2 regions of the Exiguobacterium sp. PvP048 genome follow, and region 2 is predicted to be linked to the other one. Evidence: predicted binding sites of a transcription regulator. Region 2 holds the regulator's gene; the other holds the start of a gene.
The links. The regulator Rex, encoded in region 2, represses fermentation and respiration genes when NADH is low (regulators of the CRP and FNR family bind a similar motif). The targets are predictions, from matches to a motif close to TTGTGAAATATTTCACAA.
Positions count from the first base shown of each region.

Region 1: the regulator Rex is predicted to act here: its motif matches at 5,389-5,406, upstream of ABIC15_RS01430 (cytochrome ubiquinol oxidase subunit I).

Region 1 covers NZ_JBEPSU010000001.1:275,948-283,887, reverse strand. Annotated here, with positions in the region: gene ABIC15_RS01465 (hypothetical protein) at 1-49, shown strand, start outside; gene ABIC15_RS01460 (BsuPI-related putative proteinase inhibitor) at 141-602, shown strand; gene nadE (ammonia-dependent NAD(+) synthetase) at 641-1,456, shown strand; gene ABIC15_RS01450 (protoporphyrinogen/coproporphyrinogen oxidase) at 1,567-2,847, shown strand; gene ABIC15_RS01445 (disulfide bond formation protein B) at 2,858-3,250, opposite strand; gene ABIC15_RS01440 (transcriptional regulator CcpC) at 3,316-4,206, shown strand; gene ABIC15_RS01435 (N-acetyldiaminopimelate deacetylase) at 4,190-5,302, shown strand; gene ABIC15_RS01430 (cytochrome ubiquinol oxidase subunit I) at 5,524-6,912, shown strand; gene ABIC15_RS01425 (cytochrome d ubiquinol oxidase subunit II) at 6,925-7,940, shown strand, end outside.
Region 2 covers NZ_JBEPSU010000009.1:59,210-67,149, forward strand. Annotated here, with positions in the region: gene ABIC15_RS13625 (S8 family serine peptidase) at 76-3,819, opposite strand; tRNA gene ABIC15_RS13630 (tRNA-Ala) at 4,065-4,137, opposite strand; gene tatC (twin-arginine translocase subunit TatC) at 4,245-5,024, opposite strand; gene ABIC15_RS13640 (twin-arginine translocase TatA/TatE family subunit) at 5,032-5,238, opposite strand; gene ABIC15_RS13645 (redox-sensing transcriptional repressor Rex) at 5,238-5,897, opposite strand; gene ABIC15_RS13650 (ABC-F family ATP-binding cassette domain-containing protein) at 6,054-7,940, shown strand, end outside.

The DNA.
Region 1 (7,940 bases), on a different contig from region 2:
ACAATTATTTTCTCCATCAAAAATGACAGCAACGATTCCGGTTGCTTAATTTATGAATTGAAGAGGCAGGATGAGGGCGAACCTTATCCTGCCTCTTTTTTGTGCTAAAATTGTTAAGTGAGAAGAGAGGGGGCGTTGTTTTGAAATGGATTATACGGATATCGTGTGTATGTGTCCTGACGTTGATTTTAGCCGGGTGTAACCAGCAGGAACAGGAAAAGCCAGCGACACAAGACGATGCGGTACAACCGATTGAAATCAAGGTGTCCGGCAAACTGCTCGAATCCAATACGGTTTTGGCTGTCGTGGAATTAAAGAATCCGAATGAGCAAGCATTGACTCTGACATTCCCGACATCCCAACGGTTTGAATTGAAAATCAAGGATGCGGATCAAAAAGTACTGTATACTTTTTCGCAAGAGCAGGTATTTACGCAAGCCATCGAACAAGAACGGTTTAAAGGACTGGAGACTAAACGGTACGAAGTAAAAGTCGAGCTTCCGCCTTCCAGTCATCCGACCCGGATCGAAGCGATGACCATCCGACAAGTGAAGGATCAATCGACGTCCATCACGAAAGCGGAAAGTGAGCTTTTGAACTAAGGAAGACATGATGAAAAATGAAGGAGTGTGACGGTTTCATGCAACAGGAAATCATTCAAGTGACGGGAGTCAAACCAGTCATTGACGCTGAAGAAGAGATTAAGCAACGCGTTCAATTCTTAAAAGAGTATCTTGTGCATACAGGAGCAAAAGGACTTGTTCTTGGAATCTCGGGAGGACAAGATTCTTCGTTAGCCGGTCGTCTTTGTCAAATCGCGGTTGAGGAGTTACGCAGTGAGACGAATCGCGATTATCAATTCTACGCTGTACGATTACCGTATGGTCAACAACAAGACGAGTCGGATGCCCAGCTTGCCCTGTCCTTCATCCGTCCGGATCATGCGTTACGCGTGGACATCAAGCCGGTCGTCGCTGCTTCCATGGCTTCTTTTGAACAAGCGACAGGAGACGTCTTGTCTGATTTTAGTAAAGGAAATACAAAAGCGCGGGAACGGATGAAAGTACAGTATGATATAGCGGCCCATTACGGCTGTCTCGTCGTCGGAACCGATCATGCAGCTGAATTCGTGACCGGGTTTTATACGAAACACGGAGACGGTGCTTGTGATTTGACGCCATTGACCGGTTTGAACAAGCGACAGGGAAAACAACTGTTACGTCAATTACAGGCACCTGAAGGACTGATTGAAAAGGTACCGACAGCAGATTTAGAAGATAACCAGCCGGGGTTGCCGGATGAACAAGCACTCGGCATGACGTACAATGAAATTGATGACTACTTGGAGGGGAAAACCATCTCCGCTGAAAGTCAGGCTAAACTCGAAGCTCAGTATAAACGGGTTGGCCATAAACACCATATGCCGGTTTCACCCCTGGATACGTGGTGGAAATAAGGAATGACCTGCAGACGACAGCTGAAAGTGCTGTCGTTTTTTTCGTCTAAAAAGCGGGAAAAGAGTTAAAACAAACCATTGAGTAAGAGAGCTTGACTGGAGGGAACAGAATGGAATCGATAGCAGTCGTCGGTGGTGGACTGGCAGGGTTATCCGTTGCTGCCTTGCTTGCGAAACAAGGGAAACAGGTACAACTTTATGATGCCGCGATGTTAGGCGGCAGAGCGACCTCACAACGCATTAAAGGCTATACATTCAATTACGGGGCGCATGCGATATACGGGCGTGATCAGTCCGTCTTAAAGACGATCATAAAAAATCTGAAATTAGAGATTACCTGGCTGGACTTTTCTTCGGCAAAAGCAAAATATGAATTTTCCGGTCATTTAACGGCTGCTCCCGCCAATGCAATCGGTCTCTTAAAAACAGAAGTGATAGGCGGAACGGATAAACTTCGTTTCACATGGGAAGTCGTGAAAACCGTTCTCCGGCTTGAAAAAGGGGAGCCGGAGTTGTCAATTGGTCAATGGTTGATACGGGAAAAAACGGAGGAAGATGTGTCCCGTCTGATGCTTGATCTGGCCTCCAGCAATTTTTTTACGACCGAACCGGAAAACATTCCGTCAGTCGTCTATTTTGACTATTACCGCAAACTCTTTCGGACACGAAAGCCGGTCTCCTATATCGCCGGAGGATGGCAAGTTTTAATTGATGAACTGGAACGGGTCATCCAAGAACAAGGCGGAACCATCCATCGGAAAACTAAAATCACGGCGATTGAAGAATATGAACAAGGATATCAGTTACGTGACCGGAAAAAGACCGAATGGATTGTGAACCGGGTTGTCCTGGCGCTTCCTCCCCGGGATATGCGGAAACTGGCATTGCCGGCATCCGTTCAATCCTTCATCGAACCATTTGCGCAGTACGAACCGGTGGAAGTTCTCGTATATGATGTCGGGATCAGTCCATACCTCAAAACACCGTTTTCATATGTGTACGACCGTACACATCAACTGTTCGTAACGGATCTATCCCATTACGATCCGAGTATCGCGCCGAAAGATGGTCAAGTCTTACAGGTTGTTGCTTATCTTGCCCACCCAGAAGTCGGAAATCCGGATTATCTGGCAGAAAAGGTCCAACACATTCACCGGCTCCTTGATCAACATTATCCGACATGGCAGGAACGTCTCGTCGTCGAGCGGACAATGAAACGGGCAATCGTTCAAGAAATCAAATGGAAAATGGGCCAAAGCGGATTACCTAATTTTATGCAGGACGGACCAAAGGAGACGATGGCGTTTGTCGGGGATTGGTGTGAAGGAGAAGGGCAGTTATCGGAATTATCCTTCTCGAGCGCGTTGAACGTGGCAGCGACTTGGAAATAAAAAAAAACGCTCATTGAGCGTTTTTTTTATTTGGATAAAAGGCGAGGATGACCAAAAGCGTAAATGCAATCAAACTCATCATCGGAATCGTCAGGAAGCCAAAATAATTGACCCATTTGATGAGACAACCATTTGTACAGAGCGCTTCGCCATCCGGTAATCGTTCGAGTACGACGTGGTAGGCCGCGACTGCGAACCCGAGTAATGTATACAAGCGAAGGAAAAATCCGTCGACCGGGCGATTGCGGAACAAGGATACGAGCAGATAGATGGCGGTCGTATACATGAACAGACGTTGCCACCAACATAATGGACAAGGAATGAATCCCCGGACCTCACTGAAATACAGACTGCCTAAAGTAGCGACCGTTGAGACGATCAACATAAAATGATACCGTGACATATGTACCTTCCTCTCTAACGTGTTAAACTAATGCCATCTTATATCATGAGGAGTCGAATCATACATTGCAAGTGTCGGAAATGGAAATGTTGATTACGTTGTCAGAAGAATTGAACATGAGACGGGCAGCCGAACGTCTTTTTGTATCGCAGCCTGCCCTCAGCCAACGTTTGGTCGCAATCGAGCGGCGCTGGGCAACCAAGCTGTTCATTCGTTCATCCCGTGGGCTGAGTATTACTCCGCAAGGCGAAAAAGTCATCGGTCTCGCCAAGGAGATGAACCGGAAAGAACTGGAGCTTAAAAGTGAATTGACGGCAGAAGAGGGAGCCGTTTACGGGACACTTCGGATTGCAGTCGCGTCCATTATGGGACAATACTGGCTTCCCCGTGTTCTGAAACGATTTGTCGAACGGTATCCGCATGTCCGTGTCCAATTGGTCACAGGGTGGTCAAGTGAAATGATGCGTCATATGCTGGAAGAACATTTTCACATCGGCATCATCCGCGGAAATCCCGATTGGAAAGGCGTGAAGGAACGGCTGTTTTCCGATCCGCTGTATTTAGTCGACAGTGAACTGACGTCGTTGGAACAGTTGCGGAAGACAGAACGTCCTTTTATCCAGTTCAAGAGCGATTCGACCTATTATCAGGAAATTTTAGAATGGTGGCAGGATCGTTTTTCGAGTCCGCCGGCCCGGACGCTCGTCGTCGACCAGATTGAAACGTGTAAACAGATGGCACTTCACGGGATTGGTTTTGCCATCTTGCCGGAATCGACGATCCATGAAGCGAGTGAAGTGATGCAGATTCCGCTCAAAACGTCATCCGGTAAAATTTTAAAGCGGGACACGTGGATTCTATCAACGGAGTCGATGCTTGAATTAAAACAAGTCCAAGCGTTTTGGGACATTGTCAAAGAAGAAGGAGGAAGTCAGTCAGATGGAATACGCAATTGAAATGCGCCGAGAACTTCATAAAATACCGGAACCTGGTTTTAAGGAGTTTAAAACGCAAGCATTTATCCTTGATCAAATCCGATCATACCCGGAAGATCGGGTCAGTTACGATACATTCGAAACAGGAGTATTTGTCCGTGTGAAAGGATTAACCGGAAATCGGACGATTGGATACCGGGCGGATATCGACGGATTACCGATTGAAGAAGCAACGGGACTGCCATTTTGTTCCGAGCATCCGGGGTTCATGCACGCCTGCGGCCATGATGTGCATGCATCAATTGCCCTCGGTCTGTTACGCCGAATCGTTGAACTGCCGGTCATGGATGATGTCGTTTTCCTGTTCCAACCAGCTGAAGAAGGTCCGGGTGGGGCAGAACCGATGATTAAAAGTCCGCTGTTTGAAAAATATCGTCCGAGTGAGATGTATGGTCTGCATGTCGCACCGGAGTATCCGGTCGGAACGATTGCCAGCCGTCCGGGTGTCTTGTTTGCGAGTGCACGGGAAGTTCATATCACGATTTATGGACAGAGCGGTCATGCTGCGTTCCCCCATTTGACGATTGATACAGTCGTTGCGCAGGCAGCGTTAATCATGCAGCTGCAGACGATTGTCAGCCGCTCGATCAATCCAATGAACTGCAGTGTCATCACGATCGGGAAAGTAGATGCAGGAATTCGGGAGAATGTCATTGCCGGTCGGGCGTTACTCGACGGAACGATGCGGGCGCTTAACGGAACAGATATGGAAAAGTTAGAGCAACGTGTCCGGGATATCATCCGCGGCATCGAAGCTTCATTCGGCGTCAAAATCGATCTGCAGTTCGGAAATCGGTATTATGAAGTCGTCAACGATCAACGCGTCGTTGATAAATTCTCATCCTTCGTCAAAATGAATGCGAATTACATTGAGTGTGATGCTGCCATGACGGGAGAAGATTTTGGTTTCATGTTAAAAGAAATTCCCGGCATGATGTTTTGGCTCGGGGTGAATAATGCAACATCCGGATTACATCAACCGACCTTGAATCCGGACGAAGAAGCCATCCCCTTCGTCATCAATTTACTGGATCATTATTTCCGCGAATACGTCTAAATAAAAGACGTGACAATCGGCTCTTTATTCATGAAAAAATGGATAAAGGGCTTTCATTTTATAGAAGAGAACAGTTTTCGAACGTTTTGTGAAATAAATCACGAGTATATGTGAACAATTTGTTACATCAAACATTTAAAACAGACACAAATGATTATGTTCTCTATGATACGGATATAAACAATATATAGAAGTACGTCTAGAAAGAGGGGGCTATACACATGTTCAATGATCCAGTCATGCTCAGTCGATTATTGACAGGGCTCACATTAGCATTCCACATCATCTTTGCGACGATTGGGGTAGGGGTTCCATTGATGGTACTCGCAGCTGAGTACATCGGTATTAAACGAAAAGATTCAGACTATATTCTTTTGGCACGTCGCTGGACGCGCGGTTATATCGTAACTGTAGCGGTAGGTGTCGTAACAGGAACAGCGATTGGTCTACAATTGTCGCTCTTATGGCCTTCCTTGATGCAAGTAGCCGGTCAAACGATTGCCTTACCGTTGTTCATGGAAACTTTCGCCTTCTTCTTTGAAGCGATTTTCCTCGGTATTTATCTCTACACATGGGACCGGTTTAAAAATCCATGGTTACACTGGTTAATCGGGATTCCCGTCGTCATCGGGGCGACATTATCTGCTTTCTTCATCACGACGGTCAACTCATTCATGAACTCGCCGGAAGGATTCAAAATCGTTAACGGAACGTTGACGCAAATCGAACCGTTGAAAGCGATGTTCAACACGGCGACACCAACGAAAGCAACGCACGTCATCGTATCCGCTTACTTGACGGTTGCCTTCATCTTGGCAGCAATCGCAGCGTTTCATCTGTTGCGCAAGAAAACTTTGTCGGCGGCAGAAACGGCTTATCACAAAAAAGCACTTCGCTTAACCGTCATGGCCGGCTTAATCTTTGCCTTCTCGACAGCATTGGTCGGTGATTTCTCCGGGAAATACCTGGCGAAATACCAACCTGAAAAACTCGCAGCGGCAGAATGGCATTTTGAAACGACAAACGAAGCCGAATTGATTTTCGGTGGTATTTTGGATGAACAGGCGGACGGCAGCTATGAAATTAAAGGTGCTGTCAAGATTCCGTATGCTTTATCCATTCTCGCAGGGGGAGCACCGGATACAGAGGTCATCGGTTTGAATGAATTCGCCAAAGAAGATCAGGCACCTCTGTTTGTCCACTATTTCTTCGATATCATGGTATCGATTGGCATGTACCTGGCTGCCATCTCAGCCTTGTTCATCTTGGCATTCCGACTCAAAAAGTTGAACCCGTACAACAAATGGTTACTGCGCGGTATTTTCATCGGTGGACCGCTTGCCATCGTCTCGATCGAAGCAGGATGGATGTATGCGGAAATCGGACGTCAGCCTTGGACGCTCTATGGTATTATGAGAACGGCTGATGCAGCGACGACTTCGACGGCTGTCGGACCGATGTTGATTTTATTCAGTTTACTTTATCTGTTGCTCGGAACGATTTGTACAGTCGTCTTGCTCCGGATGTTTAAAAATAATCCAGTCGGCAAAGAACTCGCGGACGATCATCACACACGTGGTGAAGCGATGTTTGCGGACGACAACAAATAAGGAGGGAACGAGTTGGACATTCAAACACTTGGAATAACCGTACTTTGGACGTTCCTTTATGGATATCTCATCGTTGCCTCAATTGACTTCGGTGCCGGTTTTTACGCGTTTTATTCAAAATATACGAAACGGGATCATCTGACGAACCGTTTGATTCTCCGTTATCTTTCTCCGGTCTGGGAAGTGACGAACGTCTTCTTCGTCTTCTTCTTCGTCGGACTTGTCGGATTCTTTCCGGATACGGCATATTATTACGGAACAGCTTTACTTGTTCCGGCTTCGATCGTGTTGGTATTGATTGCAATTCGCGGTAGCTTTTACGCATTTGCCAACTATGGTTCGAACGACAGCATGTTCTATACGTTCTTATACGGTGCGACAGGATTGCTGATTCCGGCAGCGATGTCGACGACACTGACAATCAGTCAGGGCGGTTTTATCCGGAAAACAAATGAGACCGTCGAATTCCTTGGGACGAAGCTGTTCACGAACTTTTATTCTTGGACGGTCGTTGCGCTTGCCATCGTATCGGTTCTTTATATCAGCGCGATGTTCCTGTTGTTCTATGCGGATAAAGCAAAGGATGAGAATGCAACACCATTGATTCGGAAATGGGCATTGTTCTGGAGTGTTCCGACAATTGTTGTCTGTGCATTAGTCTTCTTCGGACTGAAGAATCAGGCAGCGTGGCATTATGAAAATATTTTAAACGGCAACTGGTGGTGGTTCGCAGCAAGTTTCCTATTCTTCTGCGTTGCTGTCACACTTGTTTACTTGAAGAAAAACTACGGGATTGCTTTCATCGCCGTGATGGCACAATACGGTGTTGCCTGGTTCGGATACGGATACACACACCTTCCGTACATTCTTTATCCGTACATCGATATCAATAAAGCGGTCGTTAACGAAACGATGGCTACGGCACTTGTCGTCGTCTTCATCTTCGGACTGATGTTATTGATCCCTGCACTGTATTTGATCTTACGGTTGTTCCTGTTTGACAACGATTATGTCAGCGGGAAAAAAGC
Region 2 (7,940 bases):
TTCATTCTGTGACAAAACAAAAAACAGTGTCGCTTCCGGCAGACATCCACCGGAACCAACACTGTCTTCCACTTCTTATTTCTTCGTGATGACAACTTTCTTCTCGACGACATGGCCGCCTAGATCTTTTAATTTCAAGTTGTAGACGTTTTGACCTTTTTTCAAGGTAACGGTCTTGTTGATCGTTTTCTTAAAGGCGCGCATTTCGTATGGCTCCTTGAACGAACGGCGGTATTCGGCGTTGCCATTCAGATCAAAGCGTAACTCATCGTAGTTATCGCGCAGGACAATCGTCATCTTCGCTGTTTTCGTTTTGCTTGAAACCGTTTTTGGTGCTGTCACGCGGATTGTCGGACGCTCCGAGTCGATGATGACTTGACGGCTGAAGGCAACACGATTGCCTTTTCCATCATAGGCTTCGACTTTAAACGACTTCACACCATCTGTCGTATACGTGATGTCATGGTTGAATGCATAGTGTTGTTGAACCGCATCCCAGCGTAATTTAACGGCTTTTCCGTTGATTTTGAATGATTTGATGCCGGACTCATCCGCGACGTTTCCTGAAACCGTCACTTGTTGTGATGTCGTTAAGCCGAGTGCTTCCGGTGTATCGATCTGGACACTCGGAACGGCTTTATCGACACCTGAAGTGTTGACGTTTTTCTTCACGCTGTTGCCCGCATAATCCGTTACGACGAACGTGACTTTTGCACGGCTTGGCAGATCCGTCAGCGTGTAGTTTTTAGCAGATGGCGCAAGCGGCTGTTTCAAGACACTTTTTCCGTCGACCAGGATATCGAATGAAGCGACACCTGTTCCTTGGTCACCGGCTGTCCAAGAAACTGCTTTTTTGTCAGCATCCCATTTAACGGTTGCTGCCGGAACTTTTGTATCAATGTAGATCGGGAATAACGCCGTCTGCCATTTCGCATTCGGATAATCGACGACTGATTTGACCTGATAGTAGTACAGACCATCTTTGGCTTTTGCACCGTTGACCGTTCCATCCCACGCCGCATTCGTCACCGGTGTGTAACCGTCTTCCGATCCGCCGTCATAATAGTTTTTGATGACGTCTGACTGCGTTTCCAGTTTACGGAGTGTTGTTTTGTTGCGGTCAAGAATCGAGTACTCGACCTTTTTCGCGTTCCGTAAGAACGACAGGACCGGGAAGGCCTCATCGGCACTGCCGTCCCCGTTCGGTGAGAACGAGACTTTTTCTTTAACGACGTCGCCTGCAGCATTCGTTCCGAGGAAGTTGAAGTTATCCTTCACTTCTGTCGCAAGACCTGTGACGCCGTAGAACGTGTTTTCATCATACACCGGTGCATCGACGATTGGTGCTTTGTCCCATGCTCCTTTGAAGCCGACATACGGAACTGTCAACTCAGGATTTTTGCTCTTTGTATCGATCAGACGGACGAATCCTTCGACAAAGTAGCCGTTTTCGAAGATGGTTTCAAGCGGTACACCGTTTGCCCAATCGACTGTATCTTTTAAATCAACCGTAACGTTGACTTTTGTCGTGCTCTTCGCGTTAATCGCGACTGAACTTGCTTTCTTCGAGCCGACCGTGAAGGAAATCGGGAACGTGCCTTTATTGGCATCGACCGCATCAACTGTTCCTTTTTTAAAGATACCGTTCGCTTCCAGGAAATTTTGACCTTGGACGGCGAGATCCGATTGGACCGTTCCAGCCAGTTTGTACGTCAGTTTTTCATTGCTGTAGTTCTTCAAGTCGAGCGTAAAGCTGAACTTGTCGCCGACTTGTTTCAAGGCGGCTTTTCCTTCGCCCGATTTTGTTTCCGTTACGACGACCGGTGTTTTCATCGCCGCACGCAAGTCCATCAGACCCGCTCCTTCACGACGCGGAGAGTAATAGTTACCGGTTTTTGCTTCCGCATTGTATTTTCCTTTATCGAGTTGCGGACGAGACGTGTTCATCAAAATGGTCTTCGCGAGTTTAACACGTGTCGCCCCGCTGACTTTAAAGTCCTTATCGATCCGTTGCATGACGAGTGCTGTTCCGCCGGCAACGTGTGGTGCTGCCATCGAAGTCCCGCTCATGACGCCATATTCGTTGGCGTTGAGAGTGGAGTAGATTTTTCCGCCCGGTGCCGTGATTTCCGGTTTAAAATCAAGGTTCGGTGTCACACCCCATGATGTGAAATCAGACATTTCTCCGGCGACCGGGTTTGGTGTCGAGACCGCTTTCCCGTCAAACGTAACTGTCAACGCTTTACCTGCTTTTGCTTTCGCTTCGAGCTCGTTTCCGTCGGCAATGCTTAACGAGACGAGTGGAATCGTCGGTTTATTGAGCGCCATGCTGACGTAATCGCCGTGTTCGACACGACCGCGAACGATGACGCCGGCTGCTCCTTGTTTTTCAGCTTCCGCTTGAATCATCGCGTAGTTAAAGTTACCGTTTCGGACGACGAAGACGACTTTATCTTTGACGTCTTTGTCCGCATAGTTGGATTCACTGCCGTCACCAACATACACGACATCCATCTTCTCTTTATCAAAAACAGCAATCGGATTCGGTGAATCTTGTTTTTGGTAGGCCAAGTAACCGGCATCCTGTCCGTCAACCGTTAATGCCATACCTTCGAGTGTCAGCTGTGTGTTTTCAACAGACGCGACTTGCAGCGATTCGCTGATTAGTCCCGGCGAACCGACGACACCGACATCCGGATTCGATGCATATGGATTTCCGGCACCGCTTCCGGCAAATGCCGAGTTTCCGGCCGAAATCGCACATAAAATCCCGTTGTTCATCGCATTAACGATCGCTTTTTGTTCCGGATCATCTTTTTGGACGAACGAGGCCGTTGAACCAAGACTCATGTTGATGACATCTGCGCCGAGCGCAATCGCATCATCGATCGCTTTGATGTAGATATCACTGAATGTCGACGGCATCCCCGGATCATTGCCGAATACTTTCATCGCAAGCAGTTGTGTCTCCGGTGCCACCCCTTTGATCCCGCCGTTCGTTTCATCGCCGTTGGCACCAACCGTACCGGCAACGTGCATTCCGTGCATCGAAGCACCTGGTCCGAGGTCACGGATTTCACTGTCATGATCGGCATAGTTATAACCGTACGGGACTTTTTCCGTAAAGTAGTTTCCTTTTAATCCCTTTGAAGCTTTGAAGCCTTCGACTTTTGACGACGTCAAATCAACTTTTGTCTCCGGACTGAGGACCATGTCCTTGTGCGTCGGATCGATTCCCGTATCGATGACGGCAACGATGGTGCCTTCCCCTTTATAGCCATAGTCCTGCCATGTTTCTTTTGCATTGACCATGTCTTTACTGTGCAACATGTTTGGTGTCGCGCCTTTTTCGACTTCCGGACGCGCATACTCATGTGCGATATGTACGGCCTTGATGCCGCTTAACTTTTTCAACTCTTTGATTTCACCGTATTTAACTTCACCGCTGAACCCGTTCAGGACGGTCGTGAAGCTTTCTTTATAGGAAACAGCAATGTCTTTTTGGGCAATTGCTGCTTTGACTTCTTTTTGTTTATTGACGATTTGATTCTTGAGAATGATTTTTTCCGTATTGCTCAACGTGCTGTAACGTTTATTTTGTGCCTGCGCATGTTCAATCGCGGCTTTTTGATCGAGTTCGACGACAATCCGTACTTTTTCGTTTTGGCTGTATGACTTTTCCTGACCCGCTTTTTTCAGTGAGAGTGCTTGTGGCTTTTGTACATCCACTTTTTGTGATGACACGTGTCCCTCAGCATGAACTAGGCTGGAAGATGTCATGAGGGCTGCCGCCATAAGAGCAATCTTCTTTTTCTTCATTCTTTTTCCTCTTTTCCAAAAATGTAATGTGGCACAAAACATATTAAACGAAAATTCTGTATTTTTAGTTTAATCAACTTTTGCTTAATATACAATTTAAATTTGGAGTATTTTAAAAATAATTGTTGGTTTATGGTATATCAATCAGTTAACATCCTTCATTTACCTTTTTATCAAAAGAGACCGTTTTTCTGAAGACACAAAAAAAACCTTGGTTTCCCAAGGTTTCGGCAGGTAAAGCAATATGGAGACTATCGGGCTCGAACCGACGACCTTTTGGCTGCCAGCCAAACGCTCTCCCAGCTGAGCTAAGCCCCCGTGTGTTTCTATAATGAGTATACCCATTGCTGTTCATTTTTTCAATATAAAATTAGACCGCTTACAAAAAAATCTCCCTCACCTTACCGGCAAAGGAGAATCTTCCGTTATTTGTTCAGCTCACGCATCATATCCGCCTGTCGTTCGAGTTCAGCTTCCTGCTCGAGAATCAGGACTTTTTTATAGGTCCGTGCTGAAATCAGGATACTGATTTCATATAAAACGAACAACGGAACAGAAATCATCAAATGCGACGTAATGTCGGGCGGTGAGATCAACGCCGCAATCACGAACAACGCAAAATACGCATACTTCCGATTCTTCCGCATGAAGAACGGCGTCACGAGTCCGAGCCGTGTCAAAAACATCGTCACGACCGGCAACTGGAACAACAGACCAAACGGAATCGTCAACCGGATCAGAAAGCTGAAATAATTCTCGACTCCGATGACCTGTTCGATTCCGAGCTCTTGTCCGAGTTCTGTCGATACTTCGAGTAAAAACGGCAACAGCCAAAAATAAGAAAATGAAACACCCGCAAGGAATAAGAAAAACGTCACGGGAATATACGTCAACGTCGCTTTTTGTTCTTGGTCGTGCAGACCGGGACGGATGAATGCCCAAAGCTGATACATCCAAAACGGGGATGCCAAGACGATTGCGATGATGAACGCAAGATTCAGATATAACATCAGTGGATCAACAACGTTAAACGCATTCAGCCCAATTCCGAGTTCCTTTAAGTCGGCCTGTAAGAAACGGACGAGCGGCCGGACGAGCGGAAAGGCTGCGATAAACATGACCACTACAATGATGAGCGACCAGACGATCCGCTTACGCAGTTCATCTAAGTGCGATGTCACACTCTGTTCTTGATCGATCGCCATGATTCACTCACTTCTCTTTCGTTTCGTCCTTTTTGTCTTTATCATCATCCATGATGCCGTGTGTCGCACTCTTGAACTCTTTTAACGTCTGTCCGGCAGCGCGGCCGAGTTCCGGTAATTTCTTCGGTCCGAAGATGATGAGGGCGACGACACCGATCAAGGCGATGCTTCCTGGTCCAATGAATCCGACCGTTAACGGAATAAGGTTTTCCATTATGATTTCACTCCTTCAGCTGATTGCGAATAATGCTTCATGAAATAGACGAGCGACTGCAGCTCGATTGACAGATCGATGTGATGCACCCGAACGTGGGCCGGTACATTCAACCGGGCCGGTGTAAAGTTCAAAATGCCGGTCACACCATACTCAACTAACTCATCTGCCACTGACTGGGCGAACTGAGACGGTACCGTCAAGATGGCGACATCGACATGGTTCGCTTGGATTTGTTCTTTCATATCCGAGACGTGATAAATTGGAACGTCCTGCGTCGTTGTTCCGACCTTGTCCTCATCGGCGTCAAACGCGATGACGATACGAGTACTATTATTCTTTAAAAAGTTATAATTTGCAAACGCTGTTCCGAGATGTCCGACCCCGATTAAGGCGACATTCGTGACCTCGTCTTGGTTGAGTGTCTTTCGGAAAAATGTTAACAAATGTTGAACATTATAACCGTACCCTTTTTTCCCTAACGCCCCAAAGTAGGAAAAGTCACGACGGATCGTCGCGGAGTCGACTTTGACCGCTTCGCTGAGCTCTGCTGACGAGACACGCAACTTGCCGGAGTTATAAAGACTCTGGATAAAACGATAATATAACGGCAGCCGTTTCGCCGTTGCTTGTGGTATTTTTGTGTCTGGCCCATTCATACTGCAGTTCCCCCTTCGGCCACGTTCTGACGTGGCACCCAAATCAATGCAAAGAATTCTACTCCCCTTGATTGTAAACCACTTCACATAGAGTAACAAATATTATATTCGGCAGGATTTTTCGTGATAGACTAAAGGGTGGAAGGATGGATGGATATGATTCTCTTACAAGTAAACCAACTCTCAAAATCATTCGGCGTCGAGCCGATTTTAGACAATATTAAACTCGAAGTACAGGAACGGGACCGGATTGCCCTCGTCGGACGAAATGGTGCCGGAAAATCGACACTTTTAAAAATCATCGCCGGGGAGCTGTCACATGATTCCGGGGAAATCATGAAGAGCAAGGAAGTCCGGATCGGTTATCTCGCGCAGGACAGCGGACTCGAGTCGAACGAATCAATTTGGAACGAGATGCTGACCGTCTTTGAGCATCTGCAGGATCAGGAACGGGCACTTCGCCGGATGGAAATTGAAATGGGCATGGAACACATTTTAAATGATCCGGCCGCTTATGACCGTCTCCTTAAAACGTACGACCAGGCACAACACGACTTCTCGGAAGCCGGCGGCTATCAGTTCGAAGCCAATATCCGCTCCGTCTTACACGGGATGCGCTTTTATCCGGACGATTATTCCCGACGGATTCAGACGCTTTCCGGTGGACAGCGGACCCGGCTCGCCCTCGCGAAGATGTTGCTGCAGGCACCGGAACTGCTGATTCTCGATGAGCCGACCAACCACTTGGACATCGATACACTGTCCTGGCTTGAAAGTTACTTGTCCGGTTACCGCGGCGCTGTCCTGATCGTTTCCCATGACCGGTATTTCCTCGATCAAGTCGTCAACGTCGTCTATGAATTGTCCCGGAACGTCTCCCGGAAGTTTACCGGTAATTATACGAAGTATCTCGAACAAAAAGCGGCGCTCTACGAACAGGAAATGAAACAGTTCGAACAGCAACAGGAAGATATCGCGAAGATGCAGGATTTCATCCAGCGCAACATCGCCCGGGCAACGACAACAAAACGGGCGCAAAGCGTCCGCAAACGTCTTGAAAAGGTCGACCGGATCGACCGGCCGGACGGTGACGAACGTAGTACGGTTCTGTCATTCCCGATTGAAAAGCAGAGCGGCAATGATGTGCTGCAGGTCAACCAACTCGCAGTCGGCTATGAAGAAGCCGTCTCGAAAAACATCACGTTCCGTCTGCAACGCGCGGAATCACTGGCGCTCGTCGGACCAAACGGAATCGGCAAGTCGACACTACTGAAAGTGCTCGTCGGCCGTCTGAAACCGTTATTCGGAGACTACCGGTTCGGAACCGGTGTCTCAATCGGTTACTACGATCAGGAGCAGGCGGAACTGAATGACCGCAACCGGGTCATCGATGAAATTTGGAATGAATGGCCGTTGATGCGCGAACAGGAAGTCCGGTCTGTGCTTGGTCAGTTCCTCTTCAGCGGAGACGACGTCTTTAAGCTCGTCCATGAATTATCCGGCGGAGAACGCGGACGCCTGGCGCTCGCAAAACTGAAGTTACGCAAAACGAATCTGCTGGTCCTCGATGAGCCGACGAACCACTTGGATCTTGATTCGAAGATGGTCCTCGAGAATGCCCTCGTCGACTACGAAGGGACTCTGCTGTTCGTTTCCCACGACCGCTACTTCATTGACCGCGTCGCGACGCGTGTCATTGAAATGAGTTCAGACGGTGTGACCGATTACCTCGGTGACTACTCGTATTACATGGAGAAAAAAGCCGAGAAAGAAGAAATCGCCCGTCTTGAAGCGGAAGAAGCGAAAGCAATCAAAGTCGCGTCGACGAAGACGATTGACAAGGAAGCCCAAAAAGAAGCACGTAAGAAGAAACAGCAACTTGAACAGCTCGAGCAAGAGATCGAACGGTTGGAGAACCGGTCGGTTGAAATCGAACAGCTGTTGTGTGAACCGGAAGTCTTTAATGATATTCCGAAAGCGACCGCCCTGTCGGCAGAACGTGATCAGATCGACGTCGATTTGCTTGAGCTGATGGAACAGTGG